Regions from separate parts of the Candidatus Thiodiazotropha sp. LNASS1 genome, predicted to be linked through region 2. Evidence: predicted binding sites of a transcription regulator. Region 2 holds the regulator's gene; each other region holds the start of a gene.
The links. The regulator FliA, encoded in region 2, starts transcription of late flagellar genes. The targets are predictions, from matches to a motif close to GCTAAAGTTNNNNNNNNNNCNGCCGATA.
Positions count from the first base shown of each region.

Region 1: a site for FliA is predicted at 2,274-2,301, ahead of AB8516_RS14450 (methyl-accepting chemotaxis protein). Genes of this name have one in related genera too.
Region 3: a site for FliA is predicted at 2,478-2,505, ahead of AB8516_RS14195 (methyl-accepting chemotaxis protein). Genes of this name have one in related genera too.

Region 1 covers NZ_OZ156465.1:3,280,401-3,284,687, reverse strand. The annotation lists gene AB8516_RS14450 (methyl-accepting chemotaxis protein) at 1-2,210, opposite strand, end outside; gene groL (chaperonin GroEL) at 2,374-4,017, opposite strand; gene AB8516_RS14440 (co-chaperone GroES) at 4,095-4,287, opposite strand, start outside.
Region 2 covers NZ_OZ156465.1:62,869-67,155, forward strand. The annotation lists gene flhF (flagellar biosynthesis protein FlhF) at 1-386, shown strand, start outside; gene AB8516_RS00310 (MinD/ParA family protein) at 421-1,254, shown strand; gene AB8516_RS00315 (RNA polymerase sigma factor FliA) at 1,257-2,003, shown strand; gene cheY (chemotaxis response regulator CheY) at 2,059-2,442, shown strand; gene AB8516_RS00325 (protein phosphatase CheZ) at 2,468-3,202, shown strand; gene AB8516_RS00330 (chemotaxis protein CheA) at 3,274-4,287, shown strand, end outside.
Region 3 covers NZ_OZ156465.1:3,231,685-3,235,971, forward strand. The annotation lists gene trpE (anthranilate synthase component I) at 1-231, shown strand, start outside; gene AB8516_RS14185 (aminodeoxychorismate/anthranilate synthase component II) at 234-812, shown strand; gene AB8516_RS14190 (HD-GYP domain-containing protein) at 970-2,184, opposite strand; gene AB8516_RS14195 (methyl-accepting chemotaxis protein) at 2,546-4,117, shown strand.

The DNA.
Region 1 (4,287 bases), 3.2 Mb from region 2:
GGACCAACCCGCTGATACTCCCTCTCGGCAGCCTGCATATCACCCCTGTCCTTGAGGTCGGCTATACGCTTGATCAGTTCATGCAGCTCTCTGTGCGGCTTTTCTATCTGGTTTATTTCGCTGATATGGGACAGCTCTTTACGCCCCACATTTTCATACCAGATTCCAAAACCGCAAGCCTTGTGATTATAGGCGACCCGCTCATCCAGGGATCCTTTGCCATCCAGAAAACCCCGCAATTTGGTCTTCCAGCTCAGATGCGCGGCCATCGCCTGCTGCAGGTGATTGGAGTGAGCATCCCCGGTATTGAAATCCGACAACAACTTACCCAGCAGGTCGACCTCTTTCGACATCGCCTCACTCGCATCATAACTCTTGGCCGAATCCTGGGAGGTCGCTTCCGCCACATGGGTAATGTCGACGATATTGCGATTGATATCCTCCGCCACCGCACTCTGTTCCTCGGCTGCGGTTGCAATCTGGGAGCTCATCTGAGAGATGGTATCGACGACCCGGGTTATCTCCTCGAGGGCCTCATGTGCACGACCGGCCTGGTCGACACTCTCGGCAGCCTGTTGTTGGCTGGTCTCCATGACCGTGACCGTCTCTCTGACGCCTGTCTGCAGGCTTTCGATCATCTCCTGGATCTCCTCGGTGGAGTCCTGAGTGCGTTTGGCCAGGGTCCTGACTTCATCGGCCACCACGGCAAAACCCCGTCCCTGCTCGCCGGCACGGGCCGCCTCAATGGCTGCATTCAGTGCCAGCAGGTTGGTCTGGTCCGCGATTCCGCGTATGACGTCGAGCACCGATCCGATACGTTCACTGTCCTGCTCTACATGCTGCACCGTCTCTACCGCCCTGCCCACTTCGGAAGCCAGAGAATCGATGCTGCTGGTAACTGCATTCACCACGTCCCGTCCGCTGTTGGCCTGCTGGTCGGCCTGCCGTGCAGCCTCTGCAGTCTGGGTGGTATTCTGCGCCACTTCATGCACGGTCGCCGACATCTCTGTCATCGCTGTCGCCACCTGCGTTGTCTGCTCGTGCTGTTTGGTGATGCCGTCCCGGGTATGCTCGGCCAGGGTGGCGAAATCACCAATCCGGATACTCAGATTCGCTGTCGCATTGGAGACCTTCTTGATCATTCCCTCGGTCTTGTCGGCAAAAAGATTATAGGCCCGTGAAAGCCGCGTTACCTCGTCAGATCCCGACTCGTCCATGCGTACGGTAAGATCACCTTCAGCAGAGGCAATACCTTCCATCGCTACGGCGGCATCGCAAATCGGTTTCACCACACCACGACTGATCAGCCACACCATCGACCCGATCAGCAATACGGAGAGCAGACCCAATCCAATCACCATCATCATCAGATTCGACATGGAGTCCGCGAAATAGCTACGATCTTTTGCCAGCACCAATACACCGATGGACTCACCTGAGTAGTTCTTTACCGGTGCCGCATAGTAGGCGACAGGCTTGCCGTCGAGTTCGCCCTTGTCGAAAATGTGCTTGTCGGTACCCAAACTCTTCAGTTGCTGCATAGCGACAAGCTCATTCCCCGCCATGGTGGTGGCAAACCTATCCATCGTGCCGTTGCGGTTGATGTAGAGCTCCATGTCGATCTCATGACTTTTGGAGTACTCGTCGAAAAAAGACTGGCCGAAAGACATGCCGAACTCCACGGTCCCTACATGCTGACCATCATGACTGACAGGCACCAATCCCCGCACACCGAGACCGGCAACACCCACCTCCAGGCCCTGTATCGCCTTTTTATTCTTATTACCTTCCACCACGGTGAGACGGAAAGAGGAAAGATCATCGCCAAACTTGGCCGGCTTGTGAACCCTCAGAAAAGAGGTGGCCGGCGGTTCATGAAACTGAAACTGTCGCACGCCATACTCTTTTTTCAATACCTGGAAGCCAGGCACGAAGAGCTGTTCCAGCGCGGCGCGGTCACGATTGGCGAAATAGCTCTGAACCTCTGGAATACCGGCAACCAAGGCACTCATCGCCTTGGCGAGACGCCCTTCAGACTCGATCCCTGCCACTACGGTTTTAAAGATCTCCTGCATCTCATTCTCTTCCGCCGAGTGCAGTGCACCACCCATGAAGTTAAAGGCGGCCGAGAGGGTGATCGCAAGAACGATAACAACAGCCAGGACTGTAGCAATGACAAACCGCGGTGTGATACCTATATTCCTGAACATGACTTTTCCCCGATAGGAAGACGCATCCCTCCGTCAAAAATAAAAATCCTCAACCAATACAAATAACGGCACAAGCGGGAAAATATTTACTCGTACAATGCAAAAAGCCCCACGCCTGTAGGGGCGAGGGGCTTTTCGACAGGTTATCTGCCTGTGGGGCGGATTACATCATGCCACCCATGCCACCCATGCCGCCCATATCACCCATTGGCGGTGCAGCAGCCTCGTCCTTCGGCTCTTCTGCCACCATGCATTCGGTGGTGATCATCAAGCCGGCCACGGAGGAGGCATTCTGCAATGCATAGCGGGTTACCTTGGTCGGATCGAGGATACCCATGTCCATCATATCGCCGTACTCGTCGTTGCTGGCATTGAAGCCATAATTGCCTTCTCCGCCGCGAACCTTGTCGAGCACAACTGAGGGCTCGCCACCCGCATTGGCGACTATCTGACGCAGCGGCTCTTCCATGGCGCGGCAGGCGATCGCAATACCCACATCCTGATCGTGATTTTCACCCGACAGTTCTTCGATCGATTGCAGTGCGCGCACCAGTGCGACGCCACCACCGGGCACGATGCCCTCCTCGACAGCAGCGCGCGTGGCATGCAGGGCGTCCTCGACACGCGCCTTTTTCTCTTTCATCTCAACTTCGGTGGCAGCACCGACCTTGATCACGGCCACACCACCTGCCAGTTTGGCGACACGCTCTTGCAGCTTTTCACGATCGTAATCGGAGGAGGTCTCCTCGATCTGGCCTCGGATCTGCTCGACACGGGCCTTGATATCGCCTTCTGCACCGGCGCCGTCGATGATGGTTGTCTCCTCTTTGGAGATAGTTACCTTCTTGGCGTTACCCAGATCGTCCAATGTGGCCTTCTCAAGAGAGAGGCCGACCTCTTCCGAAATCACGGTGCCACCGGTGAGGATTGCGATATCCTGCAACATGGCTTTGCGGCGATCACCGAACCCGGGCGCTTTAACCGCAGTGACCTTGACGATTCCACGCAGATTGTTGACGACCAGGGTGGCCAGGGCCTCACCTTCCACGTCCTCGGCAATGATCAGCAGCGGCTTGCCGGCCTTGGCCACACCTTCGAGCACCGGCAGAAGATCGCGGATATTCGAGATCTTTTTATCATGCAATAGGATATAGGGGTCTTCCAGTTCGGCCGACTGACTCTGTTGATTGGTAACGAAATAGGGTGAGAGGTAACCGCGATCAAACTGCATGCCTTCGACCACATCCAGCTCGTTCTGCAGCGCTGATCCCTCTTCCACGGTGATTACACCCTCTTTACCCACTTTTTGCATCGCCTCGGCGATAATGTCACCAATATTGACGTCGGAGTTTGCAGAGATAGTACCGACCTGGGCGATCTCCTTGTCATCGGAGCAGGGGCGGGAAACCGATTTCAACTCATCCACGGCCGCCAATACAGCCTTGTCGATACCACGCTTGAGATCCATCGGGTTCATGCCTGCCGCGACAGCCTTCAGGCCTTCGCGCACCATGGCTTGGGCCAGGACGGTTGCAGTGGTGGTGCCGTCACCGGCAACGTCCGAGGTCTGAGAGGAGACCTCTTTCACCATCTGCGCACCCATGTTTTCAAACTTGTCGGACAGCTCGATCTCCTTGGCCACGGAGACGCCGTCTTTGGTCATGGTCGGGGCACCGAAACTTTTCTCCAACACCACATTTCGGCCTTTAGGGCCAAGGGTCACCTTCACAGCGTTGGCCAGAATATTGACACCCTTTATCATACGTTGACGGGCGTCATCACCAAATTGTACTTCTTTTGAGCTCATGTCTTAATTCCTTGGGTAAATGTTGAGAATCTTTACCAGGTATTACCTGTATCGTTCTGTGTTCGAAAGTTCAGGGATTAGTCTTCGATCACACCCATGATGTCTTCTTCACGCATGACGAGAACTTCCTCACCACCCAACTTCACTTCAGTGCCGGAGTATTTGCCAAACAGCACCTTATCCCCGACCTTGACATCCAACGGCCGAGCCTCACCGCTATCGGTGACCTTACCGTTGCCGACAGCGAGTATTTCACCAAGAACGGGTTTC
Region 2 (4,287 bases):
GAGACCTCAAGCTGACAGAACGCCTGGCGCTGCTGCACAAGGGTAATCATCCCGTTAAATCTTTGTTGACCCTCTCCGCAACCACCCAACGCTCGGCCCTGAGTCACGCAATCCAAGCGTTCAATATCGTAAAACCTATTGGTGTCATCCTGACCAAGATGGATGAGGCCGCCTCGCTCGGGGGTGTGTTGTCCGCCGCTCTCGATGCAAAACTGCCGCTGGCCTTCGTGACTGACGGTCAGCGGGTGCCGGAGGATATTCAAAACGCCCATGCAGACAGGTTGATGAAACAGGCAGTGGAGCTGTCCGAGCTGATGGGCAGCAGTCCGGATGAGGAGTATCTGGCGATGGCTTTCGGGGGAATGAATGACTATGCACATGTCTGAACAGATCGAAGATCAGGCGACAGGGTTACGCAGGATGATCAACCCGGAACCAGTGAGAGTGATTGCGGTCACCGGTGGTAAAGGGGGGGTTGGAAAAACCAGTATATCAGCCAATCTGGGCGTTGCCTTCGCCGAACTCGGCCGTCGGGTAATGCTGCTCGATGCCGATCTGGGACTGGCAAACCTGGATGTGATCCTCGGTTTGCATGCGGAGCGAAATCTCTCCCATGTCATGCAGGGTGAATGCTCTCTGGAAGATGTCATGGTGACCGGGCCCAAAGGCATGAGGGTCGTGCCAGGCGCTTCCGGAATCCAGCATATGGCTGAAATGACACCCGCCGAGAATGCCGGATTGATCCATGCCTTCAGCGAAGTGGCCAATGATGTGGACGTTTTGTTGATCGACACGGCTGCCGGTATTTCCGATCTGGTGATCAGTTTCAGTCGTGCGGCACAGGAACAGATTGTTGTGGTATGTGATGAGCCTGCATCCATCACGGACGCTTATGCGATTATCAAGTTACTGAACCGGGAACACGGAATCAGTCGTTTCCGTATCCTGGCGAATATGGTGAAGAGCGTGCAGGAGGGGCGGGACCTTTACAATAAAATGTGCCGGGTAACCGATCAATACCTGGACGTTATGCTGAACTATATGGGCAGCATCCCATATGACGAACAACTGCGGAAGGCTGTAAGAAGTCAAAAACCCGTAGTCGAGGCCTATCCGCGCTCACGAGTATCACAGGCATTCAAGAATTTGGCCAAAAAGGCCGATAACTGGCCTGTACCCTCGGGTGTCAGCGGTGATTTGCAGTTTTTCGTCGAGCGATTGATCCAATTTTCTAGCCAATACGGGGAGATATGACGGTGAGCGGTTTAGCGACATACACCGCCATGCAGCAACAACAGAACTTTGATGATCTGGTGGATCAACATGCCGGACTGGTGAAAAGGATTGCCTATCACTTGATGAATCGGCTGCCACCGAATGTTCAGGCGGATGATCTGATTCAGGCGGGGATGCTGGGTCTGCTCGAGGCGAGTAGAAACTATGATCCCACGCAGGGCGCCAGTTTTGAGACCTATGCGGGTATCCGCATTCGCGGCGCAATGCTGGACGAGATCCGGCGCAGTGACTGGACGCCACGTTCTGTTCATCGCAAGGCACGCATGGTTGCAGAGGCGATGAGGGAAATCGAGAACAATGAAGGCCGAGACGCACGTGATGTGGAAGTGGCCGAGGCCTTGGGCATGAGCCTGGAGGACTATCACCAGATTCTGCGGGATTCGACAGGATGCCGCATATTCAGTCTGGATGAGTTGACTGCAGTGAGTGATGGCTTTCCTGTTGCACGGGAAGGGCCAGCAGATACTCCGTTTGACGGTTTACAGAAAGATGCCTTCAAGAAGGCATTGGCGGAAGCAATTGCCGGTTTGCCTGATCGCGAACGGCTGGTTATTGCCATGTATTACGATGATGAGATGAATCTTCGTGAGATAGGGCATGTACTGGGTGTCAGTGAGTCCAGGGTTTGCCAAATACACAGTCAGGCCACGCTGCGTTTGCGGTCGCGTTTGACAGATTGGCTCTCATTGGTACATGACGAAGAGTAATGGTTGGCCTGTGATCTGCTGATTGGTTATCAGCGGTAACAGGATGGAGGTAGCATTGGACAAGAATATGAAGATCCTCATTGTGGACGATTTTTCCACCATGCGGCGAATTATCAAGAATCTATTGCGCGATCTTGGGTTTAACAACACCCAGGAAGCGGATGATGGTCTTACCGCGCTACCTATGTTACAGAGCGGGAATTTCGATTTTCTCGTTTCAGACTGGAATATGCCGGGGATGACCGGTATCGATCTGCTGAAAGCCGTAAGGGCCGATGACAAGTTGGCCGCATTGCCGGTATTGATGGTGACGGCGGAGTCGAAACGAGAGCAGATCATAGAAGCGGCGCAGGCAGGTGTGAATGGCTATGTCGTCAAACCATTCACCGCCACGACCTTGGAAGAGAAGATCAATAAGATCTTCGAACGCGTGGGTTAAGTTGAGACTGGGCCGGGAGTAGAAAATGGGACAACCAGATAACCAACAACGATTAGAGATTGCAAAGTCCCTCGTTATCAGCCTGGAAGCCGGTGATGATGCGGAATCCGAGCGTTTGATTTCAAGTCTGACGCCGGCAGAGAAAAATGATGACCTGTTTCAAGAGGTGGGTCGTCTCACACGTGAACTGCATGATGCCATAAACGGCTTCCTGCTCGATGCCCGTATCTCTGACATGACGAATGTGGAGATACCCGATGCCAAGGAGCGGCTCACCTATGTCATTACCATGACCGAGCAATCCGCAAATCGCACCTTGACAGCGGTTGAACAGAGTATCCCGCTGATTGAGAAGATCGAACAACAGTCTGCAGAACTCGCAGAGCAGTGGGACAAACTGCGTTCCCGACTGCTCAATAAAGATGATTTCAAAGAGCTTAGTGGCGCACTTTCGAGTTTTTTACAAACCACCGGGACGGATGCCGGTGAGCTGCATAAGAACCTTTCGGAAGTGCTGTTGGCTCAGGATTTTCAGGATCTCACTGGTCAAATCATTCGCAAGGTCATCACCCTGGTCCATGATGTTGAAGAGAAACTTGTCATGCTGGTGCGTATTACCGGTAGCAAGCTGGACGATCCTGATCAGAAAAAAGATGTTAAAGAAGAGCTTGCAGGACCGGCTATTCCAGGGCTGGATCAGGGAGACCAAGTGACAAGTCAGGACGATGTGGACGATCTGCTCTCCAGCCTGGGATTTTAGTTATACAGGTAAGGACCGATATAGATTTCAACAACATTCGGTAAAGTTCGGTGATCTACCGGGAGCATTAGATGAGCATCGATGTCAACGACGAAATCCTTCAGGATTTTCTGGTCGAGGCTGGAGAGATACTTGAGCTGCTTAGTGAGCAGTTAGTGGATCTAGAGCAGCAACCTGATGATTTCGATCTGCTGAATGCCGTTTTTAGAGGCTTTCACACCATTAAGGGTGGTGCCGGGTTTCTATCAATAGATCCCTTGGTGGAGGTTTGCCACCGGGCTGAGGATGTCTTCAATATACTGCGCCAGGGGCAACGCAGTGTGGGTCCGGATTTAATGGACTCCGTGCTCGAAGTGCTTGATATTGTCAATGCCATGTTCGAGCAGGTGCGCGAAGGCGTCATGCCGGAACACGCGGACCGGGATCTGATCGAGCGACTCAACCGTTATGCCGTGCCGGAAGGCGAAAAGGAAGAGGTTGAGGAGGAAGAGGTTGCGGAGTCAGTTGAAACAGTCACTCAGGACGAGCAAGCACCTGTAACCGATACAGAGGTGTCGACGCAACCCGAACCACCTGCGGTGAAAGAGCAATCCTCGTCCAATGAGATCAGTGATAACGATTTCGAAACACTGCTGGATGCCATCCAGGAACCCGCCCCAGCCGGCAAAGACGACAATATCACAGAGGATGAGTTTGAAGATCTGCTGGATGAATTGCACGGCAAGGGCAAATTCACCGGCAAGCCACCGGCACAAACCAAGGCAGAAAAATCTGCGGCATCCGACGACATCTCAGAGGATGAGTTCGAGGCCCTGCTCGATGAGATACATGGTGAGGGCAAATTCAGCCCTGATAAGCTGAGCAAGGAGGAAGCGACCGCCAAGGATACGGTTAAACCGAAAGTAGCGGATAAACCTCCTGCTGGCGACGACGAAATCTCCGAAGATGAATTTGAGGATCTACTGGACCAGATCCACGGTTCGGGGAAATTTGATCCGAACAAGATTAAGCCGGATGACGCGGCCAAGGATAAAAAAGCTAAAAAAGCGGGACAGCCGGCGCAAAAGGCATCCCCTAAGAGCACG
Region 3 (4,287 bases), 3.2 Mb from region 2:
GGCGCGGTCGGTTATCTCTCGTGGAACGGCAATATGGATACGGCCATCGCCATCAGGACCGCGGTCATCAAAGACGAGACCCTGCACATCCAGGCCGGCGCGGGGGTGGTTGCAGACTCCATCCCCGAACTGGAGTGGAAGGAGACCATGAACAAGGGGCGGGCGGTGTTCCGCGCGGTGGCTCTGGCAGAGGCTGGGCTGGATCGGCATGCCTGTGATGAGGAGGCGTAATCATGTTGTTGATGATCGATAATTACGACTCTTTCACCTATAACCTGGTGCAGTATCTGGGTGAACTCGGTGTCGAGGTCAAGGTGGTGCGCAACGATGGGATTACGGTAGGGGAGATCGAAGCCATCGCCCCCGACCATATCGTCATCTCTCCCGGGCCCTGTACACCCAACGAGGCCGGCATCTCCGTGGAGACCATCCGTGCCTATGCCGGACGCATACCGATCCTGGGTGTCTGTCTTGGCCATCAATCCATTGGCCAGGCCTTTGGCGGCAAGATCGTGCACGCGCGGGAGGTGATGCACGGCAAGACATCCCCCATTTTGCATGCCGGGGCAGGCGTCTTCAGCGGACTGGAAAATCCCTTCGAAGCGACGCGCTACCACTCCCTGGTGATCGAGAATGAGAGCCTGCCCGCGTGTCTGGAGATAACGGCCTGGACAGAGAATGAGGGTGAGATGGATGAGATCATGGGTGTACGGCATAAGGAACTGGCAATCCAGGGGGTGCAGTTTCACCCCGAATCCATCCTCACCCGTTATGGGCATGACCTGCTACGCAACTTCGTCGAGGGACGTTAGGTTTTTAAAGTCCGCAAATGAACGTAAAAAGACGCAAATGATGTTCTGGGTGTAGTGTGCGGCTCGCCGCCCCGACAACAAATCCCAAGGGCGATTCCTTCGGGGCGCATCCCTTTAAGGCAATACTCCTTCTTTATCCACCATCCGATGCTGTAGATTATTGCATGAACACTTCAGGCCGTATGCCGTAACTCTCAGCAGATTCCAGGCGCAGTATGCGATCCTTTTCGCCCTCCGGCTGGTTTGCCAGATCGAGTAGCCGGGGTGTGATAAAGCGGCGCTTGCGTAGGTCGTAAACCATGTTGACCAGGGGCTCCAATAGGCCTTCCTCGGGCGACTGGACCACGATAGCCAGGCGTTCGCTTTCCAACGCCACCACTGAGCCCACCGGATAGATGCCGACACACTGAATAAAGTGCTGCACCAGCTTTGGATCGAAATGGGAACCGCTCCACTCCATCATGCGCTTCAGCACCACGCTTGGCAGTTGTCCCTTATGGTAGACTCGATCGCTTGTAATGGCGTCGTAGACGTCCACTACGGCCGCCATTTTCCCGTACAAACCGGTCTCATCACCATGCAGTTTGCATGGATAGCCACTGCCGTCGATGCGTTCATGGTGCTGCGTCACGACTTCCAGCGCGGTGGCGGATATCGTTTCCACGCCGTCAACCAGGCTGTGGCCAAGATTCACATGTTCGCGTATGACCGCGAACTCTTCATCGTTCAGACGCCCCGGTTTATTCAGGATCTTATCGGGAACACGCATTTTGCCGATATCGTGCAATAATCCACCAATGCCCAAATCCCGAATAATCGACTCTTCCAATCCAAGTTGTTTCGCAAATGCGATCAGCAATACCGACACACTCACAGAGTGCTCAAAGGTGTACTTGTCCATCTGACGGAGGCGGGTCAATCCCAGCAGGGCGTCTTCGTTGCGGAATACCGACCCCATCATATGCTCCACGACCGGCGACACGCGTTCAGCATCGATCCTTTTACCCAGCTTGATGTCCGCCATGATCCCCGTGATCACACGCTCGGCCTCTTGCTTGACCGCACAAGCCCGCTGCCGCTCCTCCGCCACCGAAATACGTTTCTGCCTGTCTTTCGGACATTTAACCTCTTTTTCAACCGTCTCTTCCGGCTGTGGATCCGAGGCCTGGGTTGCAATCCGCACATCGACGTCAAGACCCTTCTCCGTATCAATCAAAATTTGACTGAGTTTTACGCCACGCAATTTACGTACATCATCCATATCTTTGATGAGGAAGCTATTTCTTGCGAAAGGGTGATCCAGCCATGAGCAATCCAGTTTATGGACATACATGCCCGGTCTGATTTGTTGCGTGGTAATCTGTTTAATCATTTCACTGGAGTAGTACCATAAAAACAGTGGTATTGTCGCAATGGTTGTTGTCGGCTAATTTGAACTTTGCTTGAGTTATAAAATGTTAAATAGAAGGAGCATTCCGATTTGTAATGCGTGCATTTTATGTTGTTCTTTATAAATAGGATTTTTATCGTACTTTTTGCGATAGGCAGCGGTAGAGACTGCCGACCAATTACCCGATATGCGAATAAAACGGCATCTGTCGTGCATGACCCGATTGTTACAGATCAGGAAAATAGTGACTATTTACCCTCGATGTGTCAGAAGGTCCTTCAGTTAAAGTCTATCCGGCCGATACACGTTGTAGTTCAATCTGTCTTTAAAGGCACCTACCGCGATGAAAATCAATCTACCGATCAAGGATCAGGAATCCTCGGTAGCATCGGACGCTGAACTCATATCGACCACTGACCTTAAAGGTATCATCACTCAGGCCAATCAGGCCTTTGTTGACATCAGTCAGTACTCCCGGGATGAACTGCTGAATACCAACCACAATATCGTTCGCCACCCGGATATGCCGCCAGAGGCCTTCGCCGATCTATGGGAGACGCTGAAGCGGGATGAGTCCTGGATGGGGATTGTGAAAAACCGCAGCAAGGATGGCGGCTATTACTGGGTGGACGCCTATGTGACGTCGGTGTATGAGGGTGAGGCCAAGGTGGGTTACCAGTCGGTACGTGTCGCTCCCAGCCGTGAACGGGTGGCACGGGCGGAGAAACTCTATACATCCCTGCGCAAAGGCCGCATACCCTTCGTGCTGCGTTTTCGGCCCGGCAGCACACTGCGTCAGTTTTTCTGGCTGGCGTTGATCTTCAGCCTGCCGATGGCGCTCTTCTCGTTATTGGGTGGCTGGTCATGGTTGCCACAGCTGTTGGGTTGGATGGGCGGCATAGTGATCAGCTATGGCGTGGCATCAATTGCGACCCGCGAAGTGAGACAATCGGCGGCGCGGGCCAGGCAACTGGTGAATAACCCGATCATGCAGTATGTCTATACGGGCAATATGAGCGATGTCGGTGCAGTGGAGTTGGCGGGAGTGATGGTGCAGGCGGGATTGAGGACCGTGCTCGGACGCCTGGATGAAACCGCGAAACAGTTGGCGTCTGATGCCTGTAAATCGGCGGAAACCGTTGCTGAAGTCGGTAATGAGATCTGTCGACAGCGCTCCACACTCGAGCAGATGGCCACCGCTTCGGAGGAGATGTCCCATTCCATCGTCGAGGTGGCCAAAACGGCAGAGAGCGCGGCCGATACTACCAGAAAATCGAATGATGCGGCCACCGCCGGAAGGTCGGTCGTCGGGGAAGCCATGGATATGATCAACAGCATGGCCGGCGAGGTCGAGACGGCGGCTGAGACGATCCGGACCCTGGAATCGGAGAGTGACGCGATAGGCAAGATACTCGACGTGATCAGGGAGATAGCCGAACAGACCAATCTGTTGGCGCTGAACGCGGCCATCGAAGCGGCAAGGGCCGGTGTACATGGCCGAGGCTTCGCGGTGGTGGCGGATGAGGTCAGAACCCTGGCGGACCGCACCCAACGATCGACGGAAGAGATCAATCAGATGATCGAAAAACTGCAGCGACGGGCCCATGAGGCGGGCCGGGTGATGGATGAGGGCAGCAACCAGGCGCGGGTCGGTATCGATCAGTCGAGCAAGGTTGTCGATGTGTTGAATGAGATCACGGGGATGATTACCGAAATCAGCGACCTCAACCAGATGGTGGCCACCGCCGCCAATCAACAGAGCATCGTCGCCCAGGACATCAGCGGTAACATCCACTCAGTGGGAGATGCTGCACAGACCAATGCCCGTAGCGCGGAGGCCATGACCGAACTCTCCAAGGATCTTGCCGGGCTGGCTGAGAACATGCGCTCCGTGGTTCGCGGCTTTAGGATCTGAGCGCTCAACAAAGCCGAAATTTACACAAGAAAGCTATTAAGCGATGTAAGCTCATGTGATGTCTTGTGAAAGCAGACGAGGATCAGGCATTATTCAGAAACCTGATATCCGGTAGGCCTCAATGAGCCTGAAGCAGAACCCGGTATAATGTTCGAAACTGCTCTCAATAT